Regions from separate parts of the Paenibacillus sp. FSL H7-0442 genome, predicted to be linked through region 2. Evidence: riboswitches for the same ligand, from Rfam matches in the RefSeq annotation. Region 2 holds a riboswitch; the other holds the start of a gene.
What was found. Region 2 has a riboswitch for glycine ahead of MHH57_RS19260 (sodium:alanine symporter family protein). Riboswitches for the same ligand answer to the same signal wherever they lie in the genome.
Positions count from the first base shown of each region.

Region 1 (8,268 bases), 1.8 Mb from region 2:
ATTTTATTCATTTGCCCTGAGGAAAGACGGTTCAAGTCCGTTCCTTTAAAAAAGACCTCCCCCTCTACACGCGTGCGTTCCATGTCATGCAGTTGCGGGATCGAAAGCGCTAACGCGCTTTTGCCACAGCCGGATTCTCCGACTACAGCCAGCACTTCATTGGGGTTGACCGTCAGATCCAGATGGTCGACTGCGGGGTGATATTGATCCTGGATGCGAAAAGATACGGATAATCCTTTAATTTCCAACACAGGTTCGGTATTCAATGCGCGCTTCCTCCATTCTCCATGGTCTTGTCCCGCTTATTCTCACCATGTTTGATGTTTAAAACCTCTCATGAACATTACATACCGTTTTTGTCGGAATAATTTGAATACATCCTATCACCAGTATATGGATATATCAATTAAGATTATGCTATCAACATCATTTAAAAAATCAATGATCCAGCAATAGTGCGGCCTTTCTGGCACAAAATGTAATGAAATAACCAACCACAGGTTAATTTTCATCACAAAAAAAGTCGCCTGATCCCTCAGCAGGGATCAAACGACTAACTAACCCAAGCTCACATTGAGCTCCTGACAATATAATTTACGAAGCCGCTCCATAGGAGCCAGACTTGAATGTTCTAGGATCGTACCATTTGTAGCCTGCTGCCGGAGCAGACCAAGGCTCAGGCTGTGGTTCCGTGGACGCCGCAGGCTCTTCGAATGGCAGAAGCTTCGTTGGTTGATCCAGAGTCAAACCTGCCACATCGGACAATTTCGTGTAGTCCTGCTTCCATGCAAGCCATTGAACCGTTTGCACCAGGAAGGTTGAATCATCCACTTCTTTGAAGCCATCATATGTCTTCTTCGACTGTCCGTTTTCCTCACGCACATATTTCGGTGTAGCATCTTCTACAGGGGAAGAATCACCGATGAATGCTGCCTTGCCTTGGCCTACCTTGGAGATAGCGGCATAAGGTCCTTCCGCACGGCCCCCGCCGTTATAAACCCCCTGATCTACCGCATTACCCCATTTTTTCGTGCCTGAAGGGATGTAAGCAATGCCTTTAGCCTTGGTAGGATCAATAATAGCCAGCGTAGATCCTGCATGCATGGCAATCGAGCGCACACCCTTGGTAATACCGAAAGATTGATCTGCGGCTACAATGTCGGTAGCATTCACATCACCGAGCGCATTGTAACGGAAACGAACGCCAAAGTTGGCCGCCAGCCAATCGGAGCTTGTTAATCCTTGCATTGCCGGTGATGCAGCCTCTTCTGCAGTCATGCCTTTGGCCGGATTAGTATAGGCTCCACGACGGTAGCCATTCATAACCTCGGAGGAATCCCAACGGTTTTTGTTACGATCTGCATTATAATGATCGGAGATGAAGAAGACGCTCCCTCCGTTATTCACGTATTGCAGCAGGGCAGCCTGCTCGGATGCCTTAAAGGCAACATTCGCTTCACCAATAATGAACACATCATATTGGCGCAGCTTGTCATAGGTTATGGCCTGCTCTCCATAAGTAAAAGGAATGGGACGATTTAATGGGTCTACCGTAAAGCCTACATTACGCAGTCCATTGGCAAAGTCGGAGAAGGCGCCTTCAATGACCCAATCTGCTGCACCAGCGGTCTGTGCGTGCGTATTATCGAACAGCACCTTTTTGCCTTTTCCATCCGGCAATGTAGTACCGGGTTGACCCGGGTTGCCAGGTTCAGGTTCACCAGGTTCACCTGGTTCCCCCGGCTCGCTTCCGTTCACCAGTTCAACAGCGCTTGGGCTTTTCACTCCACCAAAATTATTGTAGGCGCCGAGTGTACCCGTCACACGGATTTTGCTGCCAATCAGCTCAGGATGGCCTGTTAGCCCAAATTGCCCTCTGTACGCGGATGTCAGCTGTACATCCAATAGATTAGACGTGCTACGTTCATTGGCCTGGTCGGCAATCAGTACGTTAAAATCATTCGCAAACGGAGAAGAAAAGTTAGCCGTTTTCGATCCGGTAGCATGTCCGACGATATAACCTTCTACCGTCACCGTACCTCCACTGCTTTGGCCCTGAAGTGCTTCGGCTACTGTCAATGCTCCCTCTGCCTTGACCTGACCGAACGGAACGAAGATCCCGATCAGCAGTGAAACGATCGCTGCTAGATGCAGCATCCCTTTTAAGCGTGAACCTGTGAACCGCAAGCCTTTTACCATACGTCAATATCCCTCCTATGATTTCCATAAATGTACTTGTCCTCTATCAGATTAGCCGCCAATCTTCTAATTCCTTCCTGATTTCATCCATAATTATGTAAACTTTAATCTTTTTTATTGGAAATGCACCTGTTTATGTAAAAATTAAACCCTGTGATTGACACCGAGCACGTCATACATTACGCTAAGAAAGACATGTAGAACGGTATACGCGAATGAAGATGACGGGAGAGTCTGTCCAGGGGGCTTACACTCTGGCGGCACCGAAGGAGCAAGACGCCAGCACCCGGCTGGCGGATAATCTCTCAGGTCCATGTATCGTCATCTGACGCAACTCTGGAGAGAGCGCAAGCCACCCAAGGGGTAAGGCGGTAAGAACACCGCACGAAACTCTCAGGTAACGAGGACAGAGATAAGGGAAACTTCCTTATCCTGTCCTTTTTTGTGCTCACATTGTGCGTCAGCATTAGGAACCGTCATAACCGCGCAAAGACGCGGAAATACCATATAGTATGGTATTAGAACATACAGGGGGCCACACCATGCGTTTCAAAGATGTATTTTCTATTATCGGCCCGGCCATGACCGGACCTTCCAGTTCACACACCGCAGGCGCGGTGCGACTCGCACGCGTTGCCCGGCACTGGCTCGGGGCGCAGCCTGACCGTGCCCGTATGACACTGTACGGCTCCTTTGCCGATACGTATAAAGGACACGGTACGGATCTGGCGCTCATCGCAGGACTGCTTAATTACGATACGGACGATCACCGGATTCCAGATGCCGAGCAATGGGCCGAGCAAGCCGGGATGACCGTGGAATTCGCCGTCAGTGGACTCCCCGCTCCTCATCCGAACACCGTCCGTTTCGAGTTGTGGAAGGGCGAGGATCAGCGCACACTGCTGGGCTCCTCCATCGGCGGCGGCAGCATCCATGTCCAGCAACTCAACGAATTCCGGGTCAATCTGACCGGGGAGCTGCCTACGCTGGTGCTTCTCCACTCGGATAAGCCCGGTACATTGGGCGCAATAACTTCAGCGCTGGGCGCGGCCCACATTAACATTGCCTATATGCACGTAGATCGCAAAGGCCGGGATGGTGAAGCACTCACCGCCATTGAAACGGACAGTTCTGCTCCAGCTGAACTGATTGCGGAACTGCGTTCTTTACCTCATATGTATGAAATTAAGATGATTAATTTGAAAAAAGGAGCTGAATCCGATGCGGTTTAGCCATCTGCATGAGATCAGCGCTTTATGCGCTGAAGAATCCACCACGATTGGCCGCTTGATGATTCAAGAGCAGGTACAAGAAACGAATACAACGGAGGAAGAAATCTTTCGCCAAATGTCTGATTATTATGAAATCATGAAGGAAGCCGTTCATCGCGGTCAGACACAAGCCACCGTATCCCGCAGTGGATTGACGGGCGGCGACGGCAAGCGCCTGGCCGAGTATCTGCGGTCAGGGGAGACCTGCTCCGGTGATGCCTCCGCGCTCGCCATGGCTTATGCCCTCTCCGTGTCGGAGGTTAATGCATCTATGGGTCGCATTGTCGCCACTCCTACCGCAGGCTCATGTGGGGTTATCCCTGGTGTGTTCATCAGTGCGCAGGAACGGTTCGGCTGGGATGATGAGCATATGGTGAACGGCCTATTCGCCGCTGGAGCCATTGGCTACGTGATCGCCAACAACTCCTTCATTTCTGGCGCGGAGGGAGGCTGTCAGGCTGAGATTGGCTCAGCTATCGGGATGGCCGCTGGCGCTATGGTCGAGCTGCGCGGTGGTACGCCTGAACAAGCTGTTCACGCCGTGGGCCTCGCTCTTAAGAACACGCTCGGCCTGATTTGCGACCCCGTCGCCGGACTCGTGGAGATTCCGTGCATCGTGCGCAACGGGCTGGGAGCCGTGACTGCGCTTGCCGCAGCGGACATGGCTTTGGCGGGTGTGCGCAGCGCTATTCCGTCTGACGAAGTCATTGACGTGATGCTTGAAGTCGGCAGCGCGATGCCGTCGAAGCACCGCGAGACCGCCAAAGGCGGCTTGGCTCAGACGCCGACTGGCAAGCGTTTGACCGAATCACTTACACGCAACGCATCAATCAAGAAGAATAAGTCGTAATTTCTAAGCTTTAAACCAATTACTTTTCCTCTATAAAACAAGGCGACTACCTCTCCCCTACATTGTCCTAGGGAAAGAGAATTCGCCCTTATAAAGAAAAGAGCAAGCATATCGTCGCTGGACGTATGCTTGCTCTTTTTCTTTTTAGTCGGGTTACAGATTACTGAACGGTTACCTGTATCTTCGTCATTTTACCTGCATATTTCACAGTAATTACTGCTTTGCCCTTGCCCTGTGCCTTAATGTTACCGTCTTTGACGGTCGCCACAATAATTCTGGACGAGGACCAGACAGCCGGTTTGGAAACATCCTTCTCCGACTCATCCTTATACGTGGCTGTAGCCGTAACCTTAGCCAGCTGTCCTGCCTTCAAATTCAAGGCGACTTCGTCTGTTTGCAAATATTTAAGCGTATCAACATCTACAGGTACGCTGATGATCTTCCCGCCGAACTTCGCCTGAATGTTAGCTTTACCGTAGCTGACCGCGGTAACCTGACCCTTTTTAACAGTGGCTACCTTATAATTGGACGTTTTCCATTCAGCTTGGGTTGTAACATCCTTTTCTTTACCATCGCTCGATTTAACCACAATCGCGATGGTTTTTTGATCTCCAGATTTGAGCGATAGCGCGATTGCATCCGCTTCAATCTTTTGCGCTACGTCCACTTCTACCGTAAACGTAATGTTTTGCTTGCCATATGAAGCAGTCACAGTTGCCTTACCACTACCATTCGCTTTGATCAAACCTTCGCTAACTTCAACCACTTTTACATTGCTAGTTGTCCAGGTGGCATCCTTGGTTACATCTGTTTTTGTACCACCACTCTTAACTCCTGTTACTTTCAGCTGCTTCGTTTCCTGAGCACCAAGCGCAATTACACGCGAGTCTGTTTCCAGACGGTCTACAAGGCCCACTTGTACGTTAATTGTTAGTTTTTTGCCATTATAGGTCGCTGTAATAACCGCTTTACCAGCAGATTTACCCGTAATCGTCCCTTTGGACACAGAGGCAATATCTTCCGCGCTTGAAGCCCATTCTGCATCCTGTGTTACATCTTCCTTACGCCCATCCGCATAAGTAGCCGTCAAAGTTGCAGTATAGTCCTCATTAATATCAATTGTTGCCGTTTTGGAGGACAGAGACAGATCCCCGGGTACATTTACGGATACCGTAGCTGTAGCTGTTTTGCCGCCATAAGAAGCGGTGATGGTAGCCTCACCTGTTTTATAACCTGTGACTTCCCCCGCGCTGACAAAAGCGATATCTTCATTGCTGGACTTCCACTCTGCCTTACTTGTGATATCTTCTTCCGTACCTGTTACGTACGTTGCGGTCAGCTTGAGCTTTTTGGATTCCTTGGCATTCAAGCTCAGCTTGTCCTCGCTCAAATCCAGAAATCTAGAGGTTTCGACATCTGTCTTGATCGAAACGGTCTTATCTCCATACTTAGCGGTCACCGTTGCCGAACCCGCACCGATGGCCATAATCGTTCCTTTATTCACCGTTGCAATTTTTTCATCGCTTGATGCCCAAGTAGCTTTATCCGTGATATCCGTTACTGTTCCATCCGGGTAAACAGCAGAAACCTGTATTTTTTTAGATTCATCCAGACGGAGAAAAATATTGGATTCGCTGGCTTTCAGCTTATTCGTTTGATCGACATCCACCGAAATCGTAGCGGACATCGTGCCATATTTACCTGTAATTGTCGCCTTTCCCGCGCTATAGCCGGTAATGGTGCCTTTCAGTACATCCGCCACAGCTGCATTGCTGGAGCTCCACTCAGCGGACTCTGTCACGTCCTGTACCGATCCATCCGGGAACGTCGCTGAAAGTTTAACCTTCTCAGTATCCTTCAGCAAAAGAGAAACCTCTGATGAACTGACATCAAGACGTTTAACTTGCTCTACCTGTACAGCAATGGTTACGGTCTGCTGACCATATACGGCCTTAATATTGGCTGTACCTGCTCCCTGAGCGGTAACCAAACCGTTAACTACAGTTGCAACCTTTTGATTATCCGAGGTCCAAGTAGCATCACCCGAAACCTGAGCTGTTGTATTATCACTGTATGTCGCTGTCAAATCAACCTGTCCTGTACCGCTTGAACGCAAGTTCAGGCTTTGTACACTAGATGTCAGCGCCTTAACCTTTTTCGTTACATGTACCTGAACCGATTGTACCTTATCTTTATAGGTCGCAACCACGGTGGCTTCCCCTTCAGCCTTGGCCGAAACTGTACCATTATACACAGTAGCAATAGCTGTGTTATCACTTTTCCAATCCGTGCTTACGGTTACATTTGAGGTTGTCCCATCACTAAAAACAGCCGTAGCCGTCAATGCAGCTGTATCCCCCTGTTGCAAAGTTACCTCGTTAGACGAAAGGACAATCTTGGAAAGCACTGCTTCTGCTGCAGATGCAAACCCTGCATATGATGTAAAACTTGAAATCAGGATGACCAACGCCAGAAAACCGGACCATCTATTCTTCAAAATCTAATTCCCTCCCATTTCAAAACTTAAATTAAGGATTTCGCAAAATCCTTATACCTACGTTTTATGTCGTCATATGGAAAAGAATAGTTTAGGCTTCAAGGGAAATTTGGTCCTTATTAACTAGATCATTTCTGATAAAGATTTAGACATTACAATTTGTGTATCTTCAGGGCCATAGTGAAGAGTTTTCACAACAGATCCACAATCCCGCATTTATAAACAGCTATAAGCTGCCGCGCGAACTCTCAAATGATGGTACTCTTCCATATTGGGATCGAGCTGATGCATATATACGACGGAGAATTGTTCGCTCGGATCTATAGAAACCCAGGTGCCTGCCATTCCCGTCCAGCCAAATTCTCCAATCGAGCTGTTTGCATGCCCAACCGCTTTATCCATTAACGTGCGCACACCAAGTCCATAGCCATAACCTGTATGGTATGAATTGGTGAAATCCGATAGTTGAGCTGTATTCAGATGATTGGTGCGCATTAAATCAATGGTTTTTCTCCCCAATAAGTTCACACCGTTTACCGTGCCGCCATTTGACATCATTTGTGCAAATGTGAGGTAATCTTTGACTGTCGAATATAAACCTGCGCCTCCGCCTTCATATATAGCATCTGGCTGATGATATTCATCCAGGAAACCCTCCATTTTTTCAAGTTTTCCGGCGTCTTTCCGTTGATACATGGAGGCCATCCGCGATTCAATATCTCCACGATAACGGTAACCTGTATTGTTCATTCCAAGTGGATCAAAGATTTCATCCTTTAAAAATTGTCCTACTGATTTACCTGAAATCACTTCAATAAGGCCTGCAACAAAATCATGACCATATCCGTATAACCAGCGTGTTCCGGGCTCAAACGCAAGTGGAACTTCAGAAAGCGCTTCAATTTCTGTGCGTAGGTCATATTTCCCCTGCTTTTCCTTTAATCCTGCAATGGCCTTCTGCATAGCTTTTCCTGTTTCTGAAGACTCGGAAGCGTAAGGAAGACCCATACTCATATTGAATATATGCTTAATTAAAATGGGATTCTCTTCCTTATCCACGTAGGTGTATCCGTTAGGAGCGGTTTTGAATACATGCGCATTACGATATTCGGGAAAATATTCATACAAGGGTTCATTCAACAAAAATTGCCCACGTTCGTACAGCATAAGTGCAGCCGCACAGACAACAACCTTTGTCATGGAAAACAAGCGATACACTGTATCCTCAGTGATTGGCTTTCCGGCTTCCAGATCAGCATATCCATGATACCCTTCATACAACACTTCACCATTCTGGGCAATGGCACAACCGCAACCTGCCGGCCCATTTACTATAAATTGTTGCAATAGCTGATCTACCTTGTCAAAACGAGACATATTCATCCCTCCTATTTTTCCTTCAAAAGAAACAAGCTTCCCCTCGCGCTCTAATTCTTGTTCCAACAAGTTCA
Region 1 covers NZ_CP151963.1:424,781-433,048, reverse strand. Annotated here, with positions in the region: gene MHH57_RS01925 (ABC transporter ATP-binding protein) at 1-266, opposite strand, end outside; gene MHH57_RS01920 (DUF6359 domain-containing protein) at 595-2,199, opposite strand; glycine riboswitch at 2,526-2,619, shown strand; gene sdaAB (L-serine ammonia-lyase, iron-sulfur-dependent subunit beta) at 2,742-3,431, shown strand; gene sdaAA (L-serine ammonia-lyase, iron-sulfur-dependent, subunit alpha) at 3,421-4,320, shown strand; gene MHH57_RS01905 (Ig-like domain-containing protein) at 4,481-6,817, opposite strand; gene MHH57_RS01900 (serine hydrolase domain-containing protein) at 7,034-8,194, opposite strand.
Region 1: it holds a riboswitch for glycine, as region 2 does, so the genes downstream of both, sdaAB (L-serine ammonia-lyase, iron-sulfur-dependent subunit beta) here and MHH57_RS19260 (sodium:alanine symporter family protein) in region 2, are expected to answer to the same signal.

Region 2 (8,268 bases):
GGGATATTATCAATAAAAAGCACATGCCTACCCAGGCTCTGCCATTCGGTACCATCCTCACACTCGCCGCTACCGGTTCAGAAATGAATCCAGATTCTGTTATCACCAACTGGGAAACAAACGAAAAATACGTATGGGGCAGCGCGGTGACGCATCCGAAATTCTCGATTCTGGACCCAAAAAACACCTTCTCTGTGCCACGTGATCAGACGGTATATGGCATGGTGGATATGATGAGCCATGTATTTGAACAGTATTTTCACAATGTTAAAAATACACCGTTGCAAGATCGTATGTGCTTTTCCGTGCTGCAAACCGTAATCGAAACTGCACCTAAGCTGTTGGAGGATTTGCACAACTACGAGCATCGCGAAACGATTTTATATGCCGGAACGATTGCTCTTAACGGAACACTGCAAATGGGCTACTTCGGGGACTGGGCTTCGCATACGATTGAACATGCATTATCTGCTGTATATGATATTCCTCATGCTGGCGGTCTGGCGATCCTATTCCCCAACTGGATGAGACATACGGTGGATCAGGATGCTGCACGCATGAAACGGCTGATGCTCAGCATGTTTGACTTAGACACCGTAGATAAAACAGATAGAGAAATCGCTTTGGAGGGTATTGACCGTCTTAGTGCATTCTGGACAAGTCTCGGTGCCCCTTCCACCCTGGCCGGTTACAATATTAATGATGAGCAATTGGAAAAAATCGCAACCATTGCAGCCCGTGAAATGGAATATGGAGGCTTCGGTAATTATAAAAAGCTGAAACAGGAAGATATTTTAGCTATTTTGCGTGCATCGTTATAACATTCAAAAAGGAGTGTCCTCAAGCCTGTGATGGCTGAAGGCACTCCCTTTTGGAATTTATGAATTAACTGTTTGTCCCTTTTCTTCTACTTGAATAGCTGCCCCTACACTGGCACCTGCAAGAATGCCCTTTTTCTTACTAGAATTCAGAGAATCCATATAGGTTCGGGTTTCTGCAACGACAATGCCTGATAAGCCGAGCAGTGCAATCAGGTTCGGGAAAGCCATCATTGCGTTAAAGATATCTGCCAGCAGCCAAATCGCATCCAGTTTAATGAACGCGCCCCCGCCAACGAGTAGAATGAACAGATAACGGTATGGCTTAATCCACTTGACGCCAAGCAAGTATTCAACACAGCGTTCCCCGTAATAGTTCCAGCCGAGCATGGTGGTGAACGCGAACATAATCAGAATAATTGTGAGCAGTTCTGCCCCCAGCGGGAATGCGCTGGAAAATGCTTGCTGAGTCATCAGGCCCGCATCGGTAGGCCCGCTCCACACACCGCTAACCAGTAGCGTCAACCCGGTCATCACACAAATAACCATCGTATCAATAAACACGCCTGTCATGGAAATCAGCCCTTGTTCCGCAGGCCATTTGGTTTTGGCAGCTGCGGCTGCAATCGGTGCGCTTCCCAATCCGGCCTCATTGGCAAAAATACCTCTGGCTACCCCACTTCGCATCGCCAGCATAATCGTAGCTCCGGCAAATCCGCCCGTTGCCGATGTAGTTGAAAATGCCGAATGGAGCACCAGCGCAATTGCGGCAGGAAGCTGGTCAGCAAACCGAATCAGTACGATGAGACAGATCAGTACGTACAAGCCTGTTTTAAAAGGAACGACCTTCGTCGATACCTTGGCAATACTTTTGAGTCCTCCAATAGTAACCAGTCCTGTGAGGATAGCAATAATCAGTGCCGTTACAATGGGCGGAACACCAAAACTGTTTTCCGTCGAAGATACAATCGCTTTGACCTGTGGAAACGTTCCAATCCCGAACAACGCTACCAGCATGCCCGAAAAAGCAAACAGCATCGCCAGCGGTTTAAAACGGCGTCCCAGACCTTTCTCAATATAATACATCGGGCCGCCGGAAAATTGTCCATTCCGATCCTTCACCCGGTATTTTACCGCAAGTACACCTTCCGCATATTTCGTCGCCATCCCAAAAAAGGCTGCAACGACCATCCAGAACAAGGCACCCGGCCCGCCCAGCTTAATGGCTGTCGCTACGCCGACAATACTTCCTGTGCCAACTGTAGCCGCTAGCGCCGTACTCAAAGCCGCAAAACTACTTACATCCCCGCTGCCTTCATTCGGGGCCTTACCGATCAGCTTGATCGCCAGGGGCAGGCGGAATACCTGCAACATTTTCAGACGTATGGTCAGCCACAACCCCGTTCCCATGACAAGAATGATGAGAGGCGCCCCCCATATCCAACTGCTAATCGCTTCTAACACATGTACCAAATTCATTTCAACCCGCTCCTCCAGCATATTAGAAAACAAAAAAGAGTCAAATCAGCTGATTCGACTCCTGGAGAGGTTAAAGGCACGAAAAAATACAACCATCTTGTGCAGGTTTCTGCCTCTAATAGCTCATAAAAAAGCCTAGGGCATTCCCTGTCACAGGTTATTCGCGTCTCTGTCCTTTTGCCTGAGAGTTTAAGCAGATGTTCTCTGCGGTGCACCTTCGGCGCCCAATTAAGGGTCTCTCCAGAGTTCTGTCCGTTTACGGTCCCCGCTTGTGGCTGTAAACAGCCTAAGCACCTGAGAGTTTTGCCCCTTCGGTCGGAACTTTCGTTCCATCTCCCGCAAACATCAACCAGACATATGAAATTTTTATTCATTATACAGAAAACTTTCAGCTTATTACAAGTGAAAAGTTTGTGAAGCCCTCTGAAATATTATTATGTCTATCAAAAAAGCGGGTACAGCAGATTGCATCCTTAGGATGTCCTCTGCTATACCCGCCCGAGACGATATGAAATTACAATTCTTCACCATTGGTTGCTATCACATTTTTATACCAGTTAAAAGAGTCTTTTTTGGAGCGTTTGAGCGTTCCGTTACCGTCATCATCCAGATCAACGTAAATAAATCCGTAGCGCTTGGACATTTCGGAAGTAGACATGCTCACGAGGTCGATAGGGCCCCAGCTGGTGTAACCAATCAGATCAACACCGTCAGCAATCGCTTCCTTCATTTGGACAATATGCTGACGCAAGTAATCAATGCGATACGTGTCATGCACAGAGCCGTCCTCTTCCACCTTATCATATGCACCCAAGCCATTTTCCACGATGAACAGCGGCTTTTGATAGCGATCATAAAACGTATTCAGTGTAACACGCAGGCCGATCGGATCGATCTGCCATCCCCAGTCGGAGGACTGCAGATACGGATTTTTCACGCCGCCAATCAGGTTTCCTGCTGCTTTCTCGCCTTCTGGACCTGCCGATACGGTCAAGGTCATGTAGTAGCTAAATGAGATAAAATCAACCGTATTATTTTTCAAAATTTCGGCATCGCCGGGTTCTGTCTGGATCACAATATTATTTTCTACAAAATAACGATTCATATAGTTGGAATATTCCCCACGGGCATGCACATCCGTAAAGAATAGGTTCATCTGATTTTCATGCTGGGCTTTCAGTATATCCGCTGGGTTACACGTATGTGGATAGCTTTCTATACGTGCCAACATACAGCCGATCTGAGCACCCGGGATGATCTCATGTCCCCGTTTGGTTGCCAGTGCACTAGCTACAAATTGATGATGCAATGCTTGATATATCGCTTGTTGTTTGTTTTCTACACGGTCAATAACCACACCGCCACCGGTGAACGGACTCATGGTCATTACATTGATTTCATTAAAGGTCAGCCAGTATTTTACTTTATCCTTATAGCGTGTAAACACCGTTTCGGCATAATTGACGTAATGCTGTATGACTTCACGACCCAGCCAGCCATTATACTTCTGAGTCAGACCTAGCGGTGTTTCATAATGTGACAATGTTACCAAGGGCTCAATATTATATTTGCGCAGCTCATCAAATACATTGTCGTAGAATTGCAATCCTGCTTCATTCGGTTCGTGATCATAGCCATTCGGGAAAATCCGCGACCAGTGGATGGACATACGAAATACTTTAAAGCCCATTTCAGCGAACAATGCAATATCTTCTTTGTAGTGGTGGTAAAAGTCCACACCTTCACGTTTTGGGAAACGGGCATTGACTTTGCCTGCCAAAATGTCTTCGAGTCGCTCGGACGAAATCTCTATAGCGTGATCGTTCTTACGTTCCGCTTTGGGTACATAAGCAATCATGTCTGCGCTGGACAAGCCTTTTCCATCTACGTCAAAAGCACCTTCCAATTGGTTGGCTGCAGTTGCCCCGCCCCACAAGAAGTTTTTCGGAAATCCTTTTAGCATCTTCGTCATGGTATAAAGACCTCTTTCCGTATATAAGATTTTTACTTTGGCCTAAGTAATCCCATCAAATGCTGCAAATGTGAATCCATACCTAACGGTAACCGTTCTCCTTTGAAATGCATTGACAGATGCTTTAAAATAGATGTAATGCCCTCATAAGCATCCTAATTGTTGTAACGCGTTTCATGTCAAGTATTTTTTTCTTATGTGAGGAGAAGCACCATGTCGAATCTTGATCAAATTGCAAAACTGGCGGGCTTTTCCAAGGCTACGGTATCCAGAGTATTAAATCAGTCCCCCCATGTCAGTCATGAAACAAGAGCTAAGATTTTGAAAATCATGCAGGAATTAGATTATGTTCCTAATCGGAATGCCATTTCCCTATCCAAGGGTCAGACGCTTCAGATTGGTATCATCACTTCAACGATTAATGAAATTGTTCTTGCTTTTCTGGACAGCTTTGTAGAAATCGCCGGACAATATGAATTCCAGACCATTATTTATACTTCGGGAGAAGACAAAAAGAAAGAGCTTCAAGCTTTTGAAGATTTAAAAAGAAAAAGAGTCGACGCGCTGGTCATCATTTCCTGCGTGAATGACACTGATTTTTTGAGTACCTATTGTAAATATGGCCCGATCGTGGCCTGGCAACGAATGGAGCATACCGATATTCGCTCCGTGGCAATGGATCAATATGAAGGTTACATGCTAGCATTAAAGCATTTGATACAAAAAGGCTATACCCGTATAGCCAATGCTTTTGGTCGTCCGAGCAGCATCAATACCCATAGCAGACAACGAGCCTATGAACAGATCATGAGTGAGCACAATCTGTCAGTGTTGCAACACTGGAATCACTCTTCAATTTATAATATCCGTGATGGCGAACAGGTCGTACGGGATTTGTTACAGCATCGGGGGGAATTCCCAGAGGCTATTTTATGTGCTAACGATTATGTAGCTGTGGGCATTCTCTGCGAAGCACGCAGACAACGGCTGAACGTACCGGGAGATCTGGCGATTGTTGGGTTTGATAACACGGAGCTGTCGCATACGTTGGGGATTACAACCATTCAAAATCCCATCATGGCTCAAGCACAAAATGCTTTTTTCATGCTTTCCCCCCAGCTGATTGGACGCCAAATGGAGCTTCATTCGCTAGAGTACAGCCTCATTGAACGTACGACCACATAAGGTAACGCTTTACTTGCAAATTAGGCAAAAGGGTCTTGATATAAAATGTTTTTTGTCGAAACAGAATAAAAAATGTTGAAATCGCTTTTTTTTGTGCTACAATAGCACTATATCGAAGGATTGTGACCGGTGATGCGGGCAATGCCTGAGTTCAATTGAGTACTATTGCTAACAATAGTATTGAATTGTGCTTAGGCATTTTTTATTGGTAAAGGATGGGAGGGGGAACTTCAATGATTATTGAGAAGGTGCTCAATAACAACGTCCTATTGACTAAAAACGATAAAGGCAAAGAGGTCATCGTGATGGGAAGAGGTATTTCCTTCAAAAAGGTGGCTGGCGATCAAGTCGATGATGATAAAATAGATAAGATTTTCATGTTAAATGAAAACGAGTTCACGGCCAAACTAACCGAGCTGCTGAACGATATTCCTGTATCTCATCTGGAGGTCGTGAATGAAATCGTAACCCATGCAACAGAAGTGTTGGATACGGAGTTAAGCGATAATATTTATTTAACGTTGACCGACCATATTCATTTTGCCATACAACGGCAAGAAAAAGGACTGGCACTCCAAAACGCGATGCTGTATGAAATTAAACGCTTTTACAAAAAAGAATTTGCAGTTGGACTGGATGCTCTCCAAAAAATTGAAAATACGCTCGGAGTAAAATTGGGCGAAGATGAAGCGGGATTTATTGCATTGCATATGGTGAATGCACGGATTGACGGTAACGAAATGAAATCTACACTGAAAATGACTGAGATTGTCCAACATATATTGAACATTATTACGTACCATTACGGGATTGTGCTGGATGAGTCTTCTTTTAGCTATTCGAGATTTTTGACACATTTGCAATATTTTGCGATGCGAGTGATTCGTAAAGAAGTCATTCACAGTGGTGAAGAATTCTTGTACAACCAGGTGAAGCAGACGTATGCCGAAGCTTTTGCTTGCGCCCAAAAGATCAATGAGTATCTGGAAAAAACATACGATCAATATTTAAGCAAGGATGAATACGTATATCTAACTATCCATATTCATCGGGTAACTGAGCGTAATAACATATAAGACTAACAACTTCATACCCCTCATCGTTCATGGATTGTGACTGGTAAGGCAGGCAAAACCTAAACTGATGGTGAAATCGACGTTCCCTTATAGGAAGAGTGCGCAGTTTTCACCACGAGTTTAGGTTTTTCTTGTTTACAAGGTTAAAAAGATGCATGCCGGCGCATCTTAGCAACAAATGTAAACGGTAAACCCTATCAGTAGCAAGAATAACCCATAAGGAGTTCTAAATATGAGTGATAAAGAACTATCTAAAAAAATAGTGACTCTCGTTGGCGGCGAAGAGAATGTCAATTCCGTATTCCATTGCGCTACACGCTTGAGATTTAAATTAAAAGATCGCACAAAAGCAGACAAAGCTGCACTGGAAGCAACACCTGGTGTCATTACAGTGGTGGAAAGCAGCGGCCAGTTCCAAGTGGTCATCGGCAACAATGTAGGTCAAGTATTTGAGCATATGATGGCAGAAACGAATTTGCAGGATGCAGACAATCCTAATGCCAAAAAGGAAGAATCTTCCGAAAAAACAAATGTTCTCGGCAAAGCGGTCGATATCATTTCCAGCATTTTCTCACCTCTCTTGGGTGCTCTTGCCGGAGCAGGTTTGCTCAAAGGGATTATGGCCTTAATTGCGTCGCTTCATTGGATTGATACTACAAGCGGTACGTATCTCATTTTGAACGCCGCTTCGGACAGCGTATTTTATTTCTTGCCTATATTCCTGGCTATTACTTCGTCCCGTAAATTTAAGACAAATGCCTTTGTATCGGTCGCAGTTGCTGGAGCACTCGTGTACCCGGATGTTATTGCAGCGGTGGATCATCCGGCAAAACTGGCTTTTCTCGGGATTCCAATCATTCTGATAAAATACAGTTCCAGCGTAATCCCAATTATTCTCGCGGTATGGGTACAGTCCTATGTGGAACGTTGGTTTAATTCCTTTGTTCATCAATCGGTTAAAAACATTATCGTCCCTATGCTATCACTGCTAGTTGTTGTTCCGTTGACGTTTTTGGCCTTTGGTCCAGTCGGTAACCTGATCAGTCAAGGCTTGGCGAACGGTTTTACATGGGTATACAATTTAAGCCCATTGATCGCCGGAGCTGTGGCTGGTGCATTCTGGCAAGTGTTTGTTATTTTCGGTGTACATTGGGGCTTCGTTCCTATTATGCTGTCCAATATTCAAACATTGGGTTATGACACGATGCTTCCAATGCTTACAGCAGCCGTACTTTCTCAAGCCGGTGCAACACTGGGGGTATTCCTGAAATCACGAAATACTCAAATGAAGGCTTTGGCGGGTTCCTCTACACTGGCGGCTGTATTCGGGATTACAGAACCAACGATTTATGGTGTAACTTTGAAATTGAAAAAACCTTTCATTTATGCTTGCATATCCGGTGGTATTGGGGGCGCTATTATCGCTTCTGGCGGAGCGACTGCAAAATCCTTCTCCCTGCCTAGTTTACTGGCGCTGCCAACTTATTTTGGAGCTGGATTCTTGTGGGTAGTCATCGGTTTGCTCGTTGCCTTTGTACTCGCAGTTGTGTTGGTTATGATTTTGGGCTTTGATGATCCAAAAGAAGAAACTGCAAAAACAGAAGCTGCGCCTATAAAGAAAGAAGTGACAATCGAGAAAGAAATTCTCGTAAGCCCACTGCAAGGTAAAGTATTGCCTTTGGAACAATCTTCTGATGTTGCTTTTGCTTCAGGTGCTATGGGGAAAGGAATCCTTATT
Region 2 covers NZ_CP151963.1:4,378,480-4,386,747, forward strand. Annotated here, with positions in the region: gene MHH57_RS19255 (iron-containing alcohol dehydrogenase) at 1-821, shown strand, start outside; gene MHH57_RS19260 (sodium:alanine symporter family protein) at 879-2,297, opposite strand; glycine riboswitch at 2,457-2,551, opposite strand; glycine riboswitch at 2,570-2,646, opposite strand; gene MHH57_RS19265 (glycoside hydrolase family 1 protein) at 2,812-4,269, opposite strand; gene MHH57_RS19270 (LacI family DNA-binding transcriptional regulator) at 4,483-5,454, shown strand; gene MHH57_RS19275 (PRD domain-containing protein) at 5,688-6,530, shown strand; gene MHH57_RS19280 (beta-glucoside-specific PTS transporter subunit IIABC) at 6,763-8,268, shown strand, end outside.